3 regions of the Ornithinimicrobium panacihumi genome follow, and region 3 is predicted to be linked to each of the others. Evidence: predicted binding sites of a transcription regulator. Region 3 holds the regulator's gene; each other region holds the start of a gene.
What was found. Region 3 encodes LexA, which represses DNA repair genes until DNA is damaged. Its sites were predicted from a motif close to TCGAACANNTGTTCGA; they were not measured.
Positions count from the first base shown of each region.

Region 1: the regulator LexA is predicted to act here: its motif matches at 3,570-3,585, upstream of ACTMMA_RS10475 (HNH endonuclease signature motif containing protein).
Region 2: the regulator LexA is predicted to act here: its motif matches at 2,558-2,573, upstream of ACTMMA_RS08170 (DUF6504 family protein).

Region 1 is NZ_JBQGWG010000009.1:127,309-132,640, forward strand. It holds gene ACTMMA_RS10460 (glycosyltransferase family 4 protein) at 1-830, shown strand, start outside; gene ACTMMA_RS10465 (hypothetical protein) at 968-1,474, shown strand; gene ACTMMA_RS10470 (VOC family protein) at 1,698-2,072, opposite strand; gene ACTMMA_RS10475 (HNH endonuclease signature motif containing protein) at 2,229-3,569, opposite strand; gene ACTMMA_RS10480 (inorganic phosphate transporter) at 3,780-5,332, shown strand, end outside.
Region 2 is NZ_JBQGWG010000006.1:136,788-142,119, forward strand. It holds gene ACTMMA_RS08155 (LysM peptidoglycan-binding domain-containing protein) at 1-571, opposite strand, end outside; gene ACTMMA_RS08160 (Rv2175c family DNA-binding protein) at 747-1,103, shown strand; gene ACTMMA_RS08165 (polyprenyl synthetase family protein) at 1,176-2,267, opposite strand; gene ACTMMA_RS08170 (DUF6504 family protein) at 2,655-2,984, shown strand; gene ACTMMA_RS08175 (SAV_6107 family HEPN domain-containing protein) at 3,012-3,455, shown strand; gene ACTMMA_RS08180 (DNA polymerase III subunit alpha) at 3,467-5,332, shown strand, end outside.
Region 3 is NZ_JBQGWG010000001.1:411,140-416,471, reverse strand. It holds gene ACTMMA_RS01960 (LysM peptidoglycan-binding domain-containing protein) at 81-479, opposite strand; gene lexA (transcriptional repressor LexA) at 716-1,426, shown strand; gene ACTMMA_RS01950 (hypothetical protein) at 1,519-1,713, shown strand; gene ACTMMA_RS01945 (PRC-barrel domain-containing protein) at 1,863-2,198, opposite strand; gene ACTMMA_RS01940 (Sir2 family NAD-dependent protein deacetylase) at 2,254-3,135, opposite strand; gene ACTMMA_RS01935 (patatin-like phospholipase family protein) at 3,166-4,509, opposite strand; gene ACTMMA_RS01930 (hypothetical protein) at 4,705-5,244, opposite strand.

The sequences.
Region 1 (5,332 bases), on a different contig from region 3:
TGGTGTCGGCGCACGTCATACCCGACTCCTTGATCGGATCGATCCGCGGCGCGAAGCACTGGCGCCCGGTGGCGCGCCGCTACATGCAGTGGTTCTACGGGCGGGCCGACAAGGTCCTGGCCGTCTCCCGGACCGTCGCGCGGGCGCTGGAGAGCGAGCTCAAGGTCGACCCCGCCAAGGTCGAGGTGCTCTACAACACGATCGACATGGCGGCCTACCGGACGACGCCGCAGGACCGGGCGGCAGCGCGCGACGAGCTGGGCATCGAGTCCGACCGGTTCGTGGTCGTCGGCGTCGGGCAGGTGCAGCCGCGCAAGCGCGTCGACATCTTCGAAAGGCTCGCGCGTGAGCATCCGGACGTGCTCTTCGTGTGGGTCGGGGGCATCCCGTTCAAGCACATAGGGGCCGACTACGGCGCGATGAAGAAGCTGATGGACCGGGCCGGCGACCTGCCGAACCTGCGCTGCACCGATGTGGTCCCGCACCCGGAGGTGAAGAAGTACCTGCAGGCCGCGGACGTCTTCTGCCTGCCGGCCGAGCAGGAGAACCACCCGATGTGCATCCTCGAGGCTGCCGGGGTCGGGCTGCCGCTCGTGGCGCGCGACATCCCGGAGTACGACGACACCTTCGCCGATGATGTCCTCCGGTGCCGGGACGAGACCTTCGGCGAGGCGATCACGCTGCTCAAGGAGGACCCCGAGGCCTACCAGCAGTGGGCGGAGCGGTCGGAGGCGGTCCGGGAGCGCTTCGACAGTGCTGCGGCGGCGGAGCGGCTGGTCCAGATCTATGGGTCGGTATGCGGCAGTCGAGCGGGTGCGCCCCTCGCCTGAGTGCCCTCGTGGTCGGCGAACCTTCGCTCCTTCGTGGGAGGTCCCTGATAACGTCCTGAACGGCGAGCGGGGACCTGTTCGCTGGGCCGAGGGCCGACACGTGGGCGGGCTCGGGCCCGAGGACAAGGGGAGATCCGATGAAGAAGACCCGCTGGCTGATGCTGGCCGGAGGGCTCGCCCTCTCGCTCACCCTGACCGCCTGCGGCGGTGGCGGAGACGAGGCCAAGGCGGCCGAGGCCATCTCGCAGTCGATGATGGAGACCAGCGACGACTCGCTGACCGTCGACCAGGAGCAGGCCGACTGCATCGGCGAGGGCATGGTCGAAAAGATCGGGGTGGACAAGCTCAAGGAGTACGGCCTCCTCAACGAGGACCTGACGGCCAACGAGGCCGTGGGCGGGGTCACCATGGAGGCCGGCGACGCGGACGGGGCGGCCGAGACCATCGTGGGCTGCGTCGACACGCAGAAGATGATGGCCGACGAGCTCGCCGCCGACGGCACGCTCACCGAGGAGCAGCAGAAGTGCTTCGCCGAGGCGCTGGACGACGCCGCCATGAAGAAGATGTTCTCCCTGCTCTTCCAGGGCAAGGAGGAGGAGGCGACCAAGGACCTGATGGGGCCGGCGCTGAGCTGCCTGATGTGACCTCTGGTCAGTGAGTTGCGGTCGCCCATGACTGGTCACTGACGCAGGAGAGCCCCGCCACCTCTGGCGGACTCTCGCGTCTGCCTCGGACGAGTGCTGCGGGGAGGCTAGCTTCCGGACCGCGCCGCGGAGACGATGGGCTCCACGATCATCCGGGTCTGGGTCATCATCACCTCGATGGCGCGGCCCCGGGCTCCGGCGTCGTCGCTCTCGAAGGCCTCCATCACCTCTCGCGGGACGACCTGCCAGCGCACGCCGTAGCGGTCGACGCACCACCCGCACCGTCCTCGCGGCCGCCATCGGCGATCAGGGCCTCCCAGACCCGGTCGGTCTCGGCCTGGTCCTCGGTGATGATGGCCACGGACATCGACTCGTCGTAGTCCCGGTCATCCCCTCCGTTGAGAGTCTGCATCAGCAGGGGGCCGACCCGGAAGTCGACGGTCACCCCCACGCCCCGGCCGGCGGGCAGGTCGGCGTCCTCTGGGCGCACCGCAGGGCGCACCTCCTGGATCTCGGCGTCGTCGAAGAGCTCGGTGTAGAAGGTGGCGACCTCCAGCGCGTCGTCATTGCGCCACAAGCAGATTCTGGCGTCCTGCATCAGATTCTCCTTGCCCGGTCTGCGCGCCGGACCTTCCCCGACGTGTCCGCGCCCAGATATAGCGAAGCCTGGCCGTGCCGCACCCTGAAATCCGCCCACGGACCACGTCCGGGCATGCCTGTGGCCCGGCCGTCTCCGGCCGGGTGCGGGGCGGGGTCATCTCAGATGCCAGGTGACGCCGAGCGCCGTGACCGTCGCGGTCTTGTCGTGCTGGTGCACCCACGTGTGGTGCCGTGGGCACAGCAGGGCGTAGTTGCTCAGGTCCGAGTCGCCGCCGCGGCCCCAGTGGATGACGTGATGGGCGTCGCACCAGGTCGAGGGCACGGTGCAGCCAGGGATCGTGCACCCTCCGTCGCGCTTGGCCAGCGCGAGCCGTTGACCGGGGGTGACGAGCCGCACGGCCCGGCCCTGGTCGAGGATCTCGCTGTCGGATCCCAGCACCATCGGGATGATCTCTGCGTCGCACGCGAGCCGCCTCGCCACGGCAGCGGTGATCGTCGCGCCCTCCATCGTCTCGCCCGCGCCGGGCAGGGACGGGTCGGCGTCCGCCAGCATCCGCAGCAGGATGTCGAAGTCGATCGCCACGATGAGCTTGGCCTTGGGCGTGGTCGGCTGACCCTTCGTGCCGGCGACGCCGCGCTCGAAGACCGTCATCAGCGCGTCATAGCGCCGCTGCCCAGGGACCCGGGAGTCGACCTCACCGGTCGCCTCCTGCTCCTCGGCCGAGGCCGGAGCGGCCAGCGGGGACATCATGATCGCCCGGACCCGCTCATAGTCCTCGTCGCTGCCGAAGGTCCAGATCAGCCTCTTGACCGAGCCGTCGGCCAGGTTGGACTCGTGGACGTCCCGCAGCTCGTGCTTCGAGCGCTCCCGCTCGTCCCGCTCCCGCTCGGTCAGCACGGTCCGCAGCAGCTTGTTGACCACCTTGTCGATGTCCGCCCGCTCGAACATCGGGTTGCTGGCGGCGTCGGTCATCAAGGTGACGGCATCGGCATACTGCTCCGGAGTCATCGCGCCCCGCACACGCTGCAGCGCCTTGTGCACCTGCCCCGACCGCTCCAGCTCCACCCGCCCCTCCAGCACGGCCGTCACGAGCGGCTCGTGGTCCTTCTCGCGCGAGGCCGCCGCGATCCTCGCGAGGTCGAGCAGGACCGGGCGGGCCAGCTCGGGGCAGCGCAGGGCCAGCCAGTCCGGCAGGCTGTGGCCGGACTCGAGGTGCAGACCACGCTCCGCCGCCTCGCAGGCCATCCGGAGACGGACCCGCATCAGAGCGGCACTGACCCGACCGACAGCCTCCAGCGCCTCGTCCACCTCGGCGTCCTGGAAGCGCACGCTGTCGCCCGCCGCCACGCCCACCCGGAACAGACCGCGCCCCGCGTCCCGCAAACCGCTGGCCAGGACCTCCCCCGGCATCCGTGCCCCGGGCAGCCCGCTCCCCGCCGCGAGCTCGGCCGCCGTCGTCCGGGGAACGTCACCTCCCCACCCAGGTTGCTTCATACGAACAAATGTATGAGAGACCACTGACAGACCTGCCCCACCACCACCTGCCGGGACCGGACCGCGACCTCCCAGGCCGCACTCCGCACCCCGAACCCGCAGTGACCAGCAGATTGCCACCGAATGGCTGGACCGTTAACGTCAGGTGACCGCACGTCGTCCGAGCCTGGACCCCTGCCCCCTCCCACCCCGTGCGGCAGAAGGCGAGCGATGCCCCCGGTCAAGCTGTCCGAGTATCCCCCGGTCGAGAAGATCACCAGCGAGGCCCCGACCAAGCTGCGCAATCTCGCGCTCGCCGCGGTCTTCCTCGGAGCGGTCCTCATCTTCACCCGCCAGCAGTTCGGCCACATCGAGCACTCCTGGCTGCTCATCACGGCCGCGCTGATCGGCGGCTACATGGCCATGAACATCGGCGCCAACGACGTCGCCAACAACGTCGGGCCCGCAGTCGGCTCGAAGGCCATGACCCTGGGCACCGCGATCGTCATCGCGGCGGTCTTCGAGGCGGCCGGTGCCCTCATCGCCGGCGGCGAGGTCGTCAGCACGGTCAAGAGCGGCATCATCGATCCCGCGGACATCGCCGATCCGATGGTCTTCGTCTGGGTGATGATCGGCGCCCTCCTGGGCGCCGCCATCTGGCTCAACGTGGCCACCTGGCTGGGCGCGCCCGTCTCGACGACCCACTCGATCGTCGGCGGGGTGATGGGCGGGGGGATCGCCGCGGCCGGCGTCTCGATCGTCAACTGGCCGGTCATGGGCAACATCGCCGCCAGCTGGGTCATCTCCCCCGTCGTCGGCGGCCTGCTCGCCGCCGGGCTGCTCTACGTCCTGGAGCGCAAGGTGCTGTGGAAGGCTGACCCCGTCCAGGCCGCCACCCGCTACCTGCCCTACCTGCTGGGCCTGATGGCCTGGACGTTCACCACATACCTCGCCCTCAAGGGTGTGCAGAACGTCGCCTCCGTCAGCACCCCGGTCGCCTTCGGGCTCGGCCTCGTCGCCGGCGTCATCACCTTCGCGCTCACCCGCCCGCGGATCGCCCGCCGCGCCCCCGATCTCCAGCAGTCCCGCGAGGGCGTCAACGACCTCTTCACCCTGCCCCTGATCTTCGCGGCGGCACTGCTGTCCTTCGCCCACGGCGCCAACGACGTCGCCAACGCCGTCGGGCCGCTCGCCGGGGTCGTGGAGGCGCTGTCCCACGTCGGCTCCAGCGGCGACGGCGAGGCCGGCATCCCGCTGTGGGTCCTCCTCATCGGTGCCGTCGGCATCTCGCTCGGGCTGGCGCTCTTCGGTCCCCGTCTCATCCGCACTGTCGGCTCCGAGATCACCGAGCTCGACCGCTCGCGCGCCTTCTGCATCGCCCTCGCGGCCGCCCTGACGGTCATCGTCGCCAGCCAGCTCGGCCTGCCGGTCAGCTCCACCCACGTCGCGCTCGGCGGCATCTTCGGCGTCGGCTTCCTGCGTGAGTATCTCGACCAGCGCATGGCCAAGGCCGTCGAGGACGTGCTGCACAGCCACCAGGGCGACGAGCACATCGCGGAGGTGGAGCGGACCCTCTACGAGTTCGTCAACGCCGACGCGGAGACCAAGCGCGAGATGCTCGCCCAGCTGCGTGACATGGGGCACGCGGCGGTCATCGACGCCGCCCAGCAGCGCAAGCTCAAGAAGGCGCTCAAGCGCCAGCTCGTCCGTCGCTCGCACCTGTTCCGCATCGTGGCGGCGTGGATCATCACCGTGCCGGCCTCCGCCTTCCTCGGCGCGCTGTT
Region 2 (5,332 bases), on a different contig from region 3:
TGGACGAGCTCGTGCCCGAGGCCTTCTTGCCGGCGTAGGAGCTCTGGCCGGCGGAGGTGCCCTTGCCCGACTCGCTCTTGGCGCCGGGGATGGTCAGCTTCTGCCCGGGGTAGATGAAGGAGCCGGAGCGGATGCCGTTGGCCGAGGCGATGGCCGAGATGGAGGTGCCGTGGCGCAGCGCCAGGCCGCTGAGGGTGTCGCCCGCACGCACCGTGACCGTCCCGCCGCCCGTCGTGGAGGACTTCGTGCCGGAGGACTTCTTGGTGGACGACGCCGCCGCGCCCTTCCCGCTCGTGCTCTTGGCGGCCTTGGTGTCGGCGCCCTTGCCCGGGATCACCAGGGTGTCGCCCGGCATGATCCACCGACCGTTGTCCTTGAGACCGTTGACCCGGACGATCTCCCGGACCGGGACACGGTGCTGGGCCGCGATGTCGTAGACCGTGTCGCCGGCCCGGACGGTGTGCGTTCCTGCCTTGGACGCGGCCAGCAGCTCGACGGAGTGCAGGGCCGAGGGGACGTAGGCCACGGTGGGCAGGTCGGCAGGAGGGAGAGCGGCGAAGAGGGGGCTCACTGGGGCATTTCCTTCGGTTCCAGGGCCGGCCGGGCGGGGGGACAAGGCCGGTGTGCACGAGGCTGATGTGACCTCAGGGGAGCCGGTCAGCCTTTGTGGCAGGAGGGACGTTACAGCCTGGAAAAGAGATGCGCCAGTGTTTCGGCGTGTCGCAAACTGTGATTGACTGGTAGATGTGGTAAGTGACACCGATGTAATTTCCGACTGGCTCACCGTCCCCGAGATCGTCGAGCTCTCCGGCGCCAAGGTCACCGAGGTCAAGAGGTGGCTCCAGGAGCGCGAGCTCGTGGGTCAGCGACGCGGCCCCAACAACGCGCTCATGGTCCCCGCGACCTTCCTGGTCGAGGGGCGACCCCTCGGTCCGTTGAAGGGCACGATCACCGTGCTCTCCGACAGCGGCTGGAACGACGCCGAGATCATCGACTGGCTGCACGCCGCCGACGACTCGCTCGCCGGCGGCAGCGCGATCGAGGCGCTGCGCACGGGCAGCAAGACCGAGGTGCGCAGGCGCGCCCAGGAGGCTGCCTTCTAGAGGCCTACCTGGGCTGCCTGTCCCAGGGCCCTTCCGCGGGCCCCGTCCTCGGGACTCCTCAGGCCACGATCCTCAGAGGTGGCGGTCGGTGCAGATCGCCACGAGCTCGACCAGGGCCGCCCGGCCCTCCTCGGTCAGGTCGGGGGTCGCCGCCAAGGCCTCGAGGGCAGCGGCGGCCCCGGCCTCGATCATCTCCTCGGTGCGGTCGAGCGCGCCGGAGTCGACCAGGATCTGGCGGCAGGCCTCGATGGCGTGGTCGTCCAGGTCGGGATCGCCCAGGCTGGCGGCGATCAGCTCGGCACCCTCGGGGGAGGCGAGCTCCAGCGCGTGCGCGATCAGGGCGGTGTGCTTGCCCTCGCGCAGGTCGTCGCCGGCGGGCTTGCCGGTGTCCTCGGGGTTGCCGTATACGCCCAGCACGTCGTCACGCAGCTGGAAGGCCTCGCCCAGCGACAGGCCGTAGTCCTTCAGCGGTGCCAGCTGCTCGGGCGTCGCCCCCGCCGCCATCGCCCCGATGAGCAGGGGCTGGCCGACGGAGTACTGCGCGCTCTTGTAGCGGATGACCTGCCTGCTGCGCTCCAGCCGCTCCGCGTAGGGCAGGTCGTCCCAGCCCTGGGCGCCCTCGAGGATGTCCAGGAACTGCCCGCCCATCAGCTGGGTGCGCATCCGGTCGAACTCCGGCCGCGCCCGGTCCAGCGCCTCGGGCGGCAGGCCGCTGGTGGCGAAGACCTCGTCGGTCCAGTTCAGGCACAGGTCCCCGGCCAGGATCGCGGCCGCGTGACCGAAGCGCTCGGGGTCGCCCTTCCAGCGCGCCTGCGCGTGCCGGGTCGCGAACGAGCGGTGGGCCGTGGGGCGGCCGCGACGCAGGTCGCTGTTGTCCATGACGTCGTCGTGGATCAGCGCGGCGGCCTGGAAGACCTCCATCGCGCTCGCGGCGCGCACCGCGGACTCGTCGTCGGCGCCCCCGATCGCGCGCCAGCCCCAGTAGAAGAAGGCGGCGCGCAGGCGCTTGCCGCCGTTGAGCAGGTCGGCGACCGAGTCCACCAGCGGGACCATCGGCTCACCCAGCTCGCGCAGGATCTCCCGCTGCCGGGTCAGGTGCTCGTCGAGCGCGCGCTGCACACGCTCGCGGAGCTGGACGCCGTCCAAGGGGTGGGCGTGCGGCACAGGCTTCTCCTGGTCGGGGTGGCGGCGCACGGGACGGGTGCGCCCTGGTCGTCGTGTTCGGCGGGTCTTCGCTTCAGGGTATGCGGCACCGCCTCGCCCGAGCCTATCCCGCGGCCGGGGTGCGACCGGTCCCCGGTCGCGACCTGCGGACCGCGCCCGGTCCGGGCCATCCCCTCCGTGGCCCGGACCGCCTCCATCCTGTCTGGTCCTGGGGGTCCGACCTGGGGTTTTCCACAGGGGTGGCCTCAGGGGTTGAGGTCTGTCGGTGGCTGATCGTACAGTTGTCCTAGTCGAACAGAAGTTCGATCACCTGCCCGGTGAGGCCCTGCAGACTCTGCGAGGAGCCCGCTGCGGACGGTGGTTCACGACGTCGGAGAGGACCCGGGGATGAGCAGGCGTTACCAGGACGAGGTCGAGGTCAGGCTCGGGGATCCGCAGGAGCACCGGGTCCGGCTGGAGCCGGGTTGGCAGCGCAGCGCACAGCCGGTCGTCGAGGAGGTGCCCACGGTCTTCCTGTGGCGCGGGCGCGTCCACGTCGTGCGGGGCGTGCTGGCCCAGTGGACCCTGAGGACTCCGTGGTGGCGCCGGCCCGGACGACCGGAGATCCTCGAGCGCGAGGTCTGGCGGGTGGAGGCCAGCGCCGGCCGTTCGTCGGGCAGCGGCGTCTACGACCTCGTCCACGACGACCAGTGGCTGCTCGAGCGGGTCAACGACTGACCGCCTGGGTCGGAAGGAGGAGACGAGATGACCACCATCACCAGGACACCACCCATCGGCGCGCAGGTCGGCACCGTCCTGGACCTGCTGGAGCGGGCCAGGGAAGGGCTGCTGCTGGCCTGCCACAGCAGCACCGCCTCCGAGCGCTACACCCGGGCCCACCTGGCCGCGCTGCGGGCCGGCGCCGCCCTGCTGGCCGCACGGAGCGTCCCCAGCCGACGGACCCGCCCGCGCAGCGTGTGGGAGATGCTGCCCGCCGTGGCGCCCGAGCTGGGGGAGTGGGCGGTGCTGTTCGCCGACTCCGGACGTCGCCGGCTGGCGCTGGAGCGCGGCGCCGACTGCGTCTCGGCCAGGGACGCCGACGACCTGGTCCGCTCCGGCGAGCTCTTCCTCGAGCTGGTCCGCGAGGCGCTGCACCTGCCCTGCGCCGTCCCGCTGCCGGCCGAGCTGACTCCCGTCGCCAGAGGCTGAGGTCGCTCCTGATGCCCGCCCCGTCCACCACCGACGACTTCGTCCATCTGCACGTCGCCTCGAGCGCCTCGATGCGCTACGGCGCCAGCCACCCCGACCAGCTGGTCCGCCGGGCTGCCGAGCTGGGCCAGTCGGCGCTGGCGCTGACCGACCGCGACGGCCTCTACGGGGCGGTGCGTTTCGTCCGGTCCTGCCGGGAGGAGGGGATCGCGCCCGTCCTGGGTGTCGACCTCGCCCTCGGGGCGGGCGACGTGCTCCGTGCCGCTGGTGGGGGCGCTGGTGGAGTCGCTGCCGGGACACAGCACGGTGCCGGCAGCGGGATGGTGGCGATCACGGGTGCGGCCGCGCTGGGGACCTCCGAGCCGGCGGCCGTGCGTCGGGCCCAGCCGGTCAAGGGTGGCGCGCTGGTGGACGACCAGCAGCCCCGCGTGGTCGTCCTGGCGCGTGGGCAGGGAGCGGGCCTGGACCCCGGCGTCGGGTGGGCCCGGCTGTGCCGGTTGGTCACCCAGACCCACCTGGCGGGGCAGCGGGGCGTGCCACGCACGCGGCCCGACCTGCTGGCCCGGGCCGCGGCACCGGTGGAGGGCCTCGCCCCGGTCGTCGTCCTCCTGGGGCCCGACTCCGACGTGGGGCGGGCCGCGCTGGCCGGCCGGCGCGAGCTGGCGCGGTCGTTGCTGGCCGGTTGGCGCGCGCTCCTGCCCGGCGACGCGCTGCGGGTCGAGGTCGTCTGCCACGGGGGGCCGGAGGGCAGCCCGGCCAGCCTGACCCATGCCTCCCGGCTGTGGGCGCTGGCCCGTGAGGCCGGCGTCCCGGCGGTGCTGACGGCCGCGGTCCGGCACGCGCTCCCGGAGCAGGCCAAGGTCGTCGACGTCCTGGACGCCGCCCGCCGGATGGTCGTCCTGGACGAACGCCACCTGGACCGGGTCAGCACTGCGGGGCACCTCGCCGGCACCGCCACCATGCACGCGACCGCGTCCCGGCTCGCGCAGGCCGGCGGCTCCGACGCCCACGCCGACGACCTCCTGCGCGAGACGCTCCGGCTGGCCGGCGAGTGCCACCAGGACCCGCGGTCAGACCTGGGCATCGGGGCGGTCCACCTGCCCGAGCCGCAGATCCTCGGCGTCGAGGGCACAGGGCAGGCCCACCGCGTGCTCACCGAGCGCTGCACCCAGGCGGTGGCCACCCGCTATCCCGGCGCGAGCGCCGCATACCTGGAGAAGATCCATGCACGGCTGGCCGAGGAGCTGGGGGTGATCGCGGGGCTGGGCTATCCGACCTACTTCCTCACCGTCGCCCAGGTCTGCGACCTCATCCGGGACAACGGGGTGCGGGTGGCTGCACGGGGATCGGCCGCGGGCAGCCTGGTCACCCACCTGCTCGGCATCAGCGGCGTCGACCCGATGGAGCACGGCCTGCTCATGGAGCGCTTCTGCTCGCCGCTGCGGGCCCAGCTGCCCGACATCGACATCGACGTGGAGTCGGCCCGCCGGACCGAGATGTACGAACGCATCCTCGAGCGCTTCGGGTCCGACCGGGTGACCTGCGTGTCGATGGCCGAGACCTATCGCGTGCGGCACGCCATCCGCGACGTCGCCGCCACGCTGGGCATGCCGCCGGGGGAGATCGACGTCATCGCCAAGGCCTTCCCGCACATCCGGGCCCGTGACGCCCGGGCCGCGATCCGTGACCTGCCCGAGCTGCGGCAGCAAGGTCTGGACGGACCCCGGATGGAGCAGCTGCTCGAGCTGGTCGAGGCCGTCGACGGGCTGCCCCGGCACATCGCCGTCCACCCCTGCGGGGTGATCCTGTCCAGCACCACGCTGCTGGACCGCACGCCCGTGGAGGCGAGCTGGTTGGGCTTCCCGATGAGCCAGTTC
Region 3 (5,332 bases):
CCTCGGACAGCGCAGCGGCCGGCGCCCCTCGGGGCACCGGCCGCTGCAGTGTTCGGTCGGGTCCAGCAACCCTTGATGGGTCAGCGACCAGGGATGACCAGGACCTGCCCGGCGGCGATGCTGGTGCCGCTGAGGTTGTTGGCCCGCTGGATGTCGGTGATGGCCTGGGACAGCGGCAGCTCGGGCAGCTCCTCCGCCGCGATCTGCGACAGCGTCATGCCCGGCTGGACGGTCATGGCCGAGGTGGCCGCGGCCGGGCCCCAGGTGCCCAGGACCGAGGCGAGGGCCAGCACGAGGACCAGCGCTACCGTGCTGGTGACGGCCAGGCGGCCACGGCGGGTGATCCGCAGGGCACGGGCCGGGGAGCGACGCTCGTCCGCTGCGACGAGACGCAGGTGACCACCGGGACGACGCGCGGATGCAGCGACGGGTGCCGGTGCGGCATACAGGTCCTGCAGGTCGATCGCGACTGCGCTCATGGTTGTCCTCCTCAGACTCGGACGCGCGTTCGATAGCACGTCTGTCCTATTGTTAGCACGAACGTACGGGATTTGTCGACACGCCGTCGAACAGATGTTTGCTCGACGCTCCCGTTGCTCGTACGATGGGTTCATGTCAGGGACTCAACCACCGAGCACTGACAGACCTGGCACGAAGACCGTCTGACCTGGCAGTTCGGCCAGATCAGGGCGGCAGAGGACACGGGACGGAAGAGATGGCAACGATCCACGAAATGCCCGACCGAGACGGGGGCGCCAAGCTGACGAACCGCCAGCGCCGGGTGCTCGACGTGATCCGCGACTCCGTGGACGCGCGTGGCTACCCGCCCAGCCTGCGGGAGATCGGTGAGGCCGTCGGCCTGACCTCCCCCAGCTCCGTGGCCCACCAGCTCAAGATGCTGGAGCGCAAGGGCTACCTGCGCCGCGACCCCAACCGTCCGCGCGCCATCGAGGTCGTCACCCCGGGCGACGACGGCCACGGCTACCGTCGCACCCTCACCGACCCGGCCGAGCCGACGATGGACGAGACCGGCATCGGTGACTCCCGCCCGCAGGCCTCCTACGTCCCCGTCGTGGGCCGCATCGCCGCCGGCGGGCCGATCCTGGCCGAGGAGGCGGTCGAGGACGTCTTCCCCCTCCCCCGCCAGATCGTCGGCGACGGCGAGCTCTTCCTGCTCAAGGTCGTCGGTGACTCGATGATCGACGCGGCGATCTGCGACGGCGACTGGGTCGTGGTGCGTCGCCAGCCGACCGCCGTCAGCGGCGACATCGTCGCGGCCATGCTCGACAACGAGGCCACGGTCAAGACCTACAAGAAGGGCAAGGACAAGGTCTGGCTCATGCCGCACAACCCGGCCTACGAGCCGATCGACGGCGACCATGCCGTCGTCCTGGGCAAGGTGACCGCCGTCCTGCGCCGCGTCTGACCGCCCCGCTCCCCCAGTCCCACGATGCCGCCCTCTCGACCAGGGCGGCATCGTGCTGTCCGGGTCCGGGCACCGCGTGGCAGGGTGGGCCCATGGCCGCTGAGTCGGCGCGAGACGAAGAGGTGGCGTCATCGGAGCGCCTCGTCCTGCGCGAGATGCTCCCCTCCGACGCGTCACTCCTGCGCGAGCTGTGGGAGTCCCGGGACGCTCGCACCCCGCCGCACCGGCGGATCACCCAGCAGCACACCACCGACCCGGGCAGCAGCCGGTCCGCCGCGTGCAGATAGCGACGCACCGGGAGCGTCACGGAGGCAGGCAGCTGGGTGATGGGGCGCGACGAGTCGTCCACCTCATGCGCCTTGTGGACCTGGGTGCCGGTTATAACCGGCGTCAAGTGGGTTTCCCCGCATGAAGTGAGAACAGGCGGTCGCCGAGGTCACGCGGACGGCGCCGGCCCGTCGTCGACGGCGTAGTAAAGGTAGAGGTCCTGCTCGTTGTCCTCCGACAGGTGGCCGTCGGGGGCGATGTCGGGCGCGCGCTTGATCATCTCGGTGCTGTAGGGCACGAGCACCCGCCCGTCGCGCAGCTCGGCGGTGGCCAGCGGCACGAAGACCTTGCGCCCGGCGAACCAGCCGGTGCGCACCGTGGCCCAGGCGGGATGGCCCGTGCGGTTGTCCACGTAGACCTCGCCGAGGGATCCGACACGCTCGCCGTCCTGGTCGACGACCTCGGCGTCGAAGTACTGGTCGAGCTGTTCCTGCGTGATTCCCATCGGGACCTCCTGGCCGCGGTGCCATTGTGCTGCTCAAGCACACCACACCGACGGCTCAGCGCGCGAGATCCCGCGCCAGCCTCGGCAGGACGTCGACCAGCAGGTTGTCCAGCTGGAGGGTGGTCTCGGCCGTCCCCCTGGTCCCGCCCCGGGTCACGACGGCCACGGGTATGCCGTTCCTCGCCGCCCTGCGGACGAACCGGTAGCCGCTCATCACCTGGAGTGATGAGCCGAGCACGAGCAGCAGCCGTGCGCCGTCGACGAGCTCGAAGGCCTGCTCGACGAGGGCTTTGGGGACCGATCCGCCGAAGAAGACGACGTCGGGCTTGAGCCGGTCGTTGCCGCAGACCAGGCAGCGGGGCGCCCGGAAGGACTCGACGAGGTCGGCGGGCAGGATGACGTCGCCGTCGGGCTGGACCTCGCCGGTGGTGCCGGCCCGCTCGAGGAAGCCGGGGTTGGCCGCGGCCAGCCAGTCGTGGACCTGCTCGCGGGTGCTGGGCTCGCCGCAGTCCAGGCAGGTGACTCGGGCCAGGTTGCCGTGCAGCTCGAGGACGTCGGTGGCGCCGGCCTCCTGGTGGAGGCCATCGACGTTCTGGGTGATGATCCCGCGGACGAGCCCGAGACGCTGCAGGTCGGCGACGGCGCGGTGGGCGGCGTTGGGGCGGGCGGCCGAGAAGCGCTCCCAGCCGGCGTAGGCGCGCGCCCAGTAGCGCTGCCGGCCCTCGGCGGAGGTGACGAACTCCCCGTGCTGCATCGGCTGGACGCGGCGCTGGCCGTCCGGGCCGCGGTAGTCGGGGATGCCCGAGGCGGTCGACATGCCGGCCCCGGTGAGCACGGTGACCTCGCCGTCGGCGACCAGCTCCACGAGCTCGTCGTAGTGGTCGTCGTCGACGTCGGTGCGTGGCGGCACGTGCGGGGAGTGGGGATCCGTCGTCATGAGTCGGACCATCCTGTCACCCCGCCCGCGTCAGCGCCGCCCCAGCGCGGTGATCCGCTCCGAGCGGGACAGCAGCGGCGCGGCCTGGTCGCCGGCGACCTGCGGGTGCGGCGGCACCAGCGGGGTGTCGCGGGCCACCACCCGCGGGCTGTGCCGCCGGACGGAGGCGTCGCAGACGATGTAGCCGTGCCGCTCCAGGATCATCTGCTCGCCGGGGGTGAAGGCGTCCAGGTCGGTGCGGACCCGGTTGATCGTGGCGACCAGCTCGGCCGCGTAGCCGTCGACCAGCCCAGCCTCCGGGGCGTGACCGGGGACGGGTGAGACCGTGTTGGGCGACTCCAGCGACCACGTCGCGCCGTCGAGGATCCCGGCGGAGAAGCTGGCGCGCAGCCACCGCAGGCGGGTGGTCTTCCCCCCGCTGGCCGCGATCGAGAGCAGGTGCCACATCCGGCCGATCGTGCTGCCGGCCACCTGGCCGCGGAAGACCGCGCCGCCGTCGCTGACCAGCACCGTCTCGTGGTCGGACCAGACCTGCTCGAGCCCGAAGTTGTCGTAGATCCCGCCGTCGGCGAGGTGTATGCGGCGCACGATCTCCTCGCGCACCTCCGGCGGCTCGTCCAGGTCCGGCACTCCCCCGACCAGCCCGAGCCGGGTCCCGTCCAGGGTGAGCGGCCCGAACCACGGCGGGTGGGCGCAGGAGGCGGCCACCGCGTCGACGATGCGCAACCCGGGAGGTGGTGCCGCATACCCGAGCCGGTGGTCCCCGATCCGTCCGCGCGGCGCGGAGGTGCAGGCGTCCGCGAAGACCCAGGAGACCCCATATCCCATCTCCGTGGCCCCGGTGAGGATCGCCGGGCCGCCGCGCTGGTTCTCGCGCAGCGGCGTCCCCCACCACGGGACGGCGCGCTCGAGCTCACCGGCGAGGACGCTGATGCTGACGTCCGCTCGGCCCCAGGCGTCGGGGCGCAGACGCGCCAGGAGAGCAGGGGTGCGGACGTTGCGGCCGGTCAGCCGCCGCAGCGGGTCGACCACCAGTTCCTCGAGGCCGCCAACCTGCGCCGGGGCGCCGTGGGGGTCGGGCCACTCAAGGTCGGGATGGGCCAGCAGGTTGGCGACCAGGGCCCCGCCGGAGACCGCGCTGATGGTGCGCAGCCGGCCGAGGACCCCGAGCTCGTCGAGGCGACGGATGGCGCCGAGGTGGAAGAGGGCCGCACGGAAGCCGCCGCCGGACAGGCACAGGGCGGACCCGCTGCGCGGGCGCCGGGCCGAGGGCCCGTGGTGGGCGGTGGCCCGGGCCGCCCCGAGCTGGGCCGAGGCCGGGTCGGCCCAGCCGTGCGGCTCGACGCCGGGGCCGTGGGCGTTCTGGTGGAACACGCTCCAAGCGCACCGTCCGCAGGTGACGGGACGGTGAAGGGCACGCCGACCGGTGGGCGACGTGCACGTGTCCGCAGGGCCAACTGTGCTGCCCGCGGGCACGCGCGAGGCCCCGGTCGATGTCTCGACCGGGGCCTCGTGACCGGAACGTCAGGGGATCTGCGTCCAGGGGATCTGGCTCAGAGGATCAGGTGATCAGCGGAGCCACTCGGGGGCGATGCGCTTCCACATCTCGCCCAGGCCCAGGTACTCCCAGCTCGCCGGGATGGCGGCGATGACGAGCATCACGATCGCGCCGGTGAGGTGGTCGTCCAGGAAGGGGTTGGTGGTGGTGGGCAGCGAGGCGCCGTACATGAACAGGTACATCAGGGCGCCGGCCAGGGCACCGACGCGGGCGCCCATGCCCGTGATCAGGGTCAGGCCGATGCCGAGCAGGCCGATCATGAACAGCCAGTCGAACAGCGCGATGCCGGACCAGGAGTTGTACATCCCGGCGAGGGGGCCCTCGACGCCGGCCAGGTAACCGGTGGTGGGGGAACCGCCGTTGACCACGGCGCGCTCGGCCGGGGTCGCGAAGCCGAGGCCGAACATCTTGTCGACGAAGGCCCACAGGAAGTAGAAACCGAAGGCGATGCGCATGATGCCGAGCATCCAGCCACCGATCTCCGGGAGGAAGTGCTTCTCGTCACGAACCACGGCGTGGTCGTGCTCAACGCTACGGTCGATGGTGCTCATGTCAGCCAGCTCTCCTTGGGTGTGCGTTCTGGTGGCTGATTCAACAATCGCAGGATCCGACATTTCGTAGTAGAGGCTTCGGTCCGCA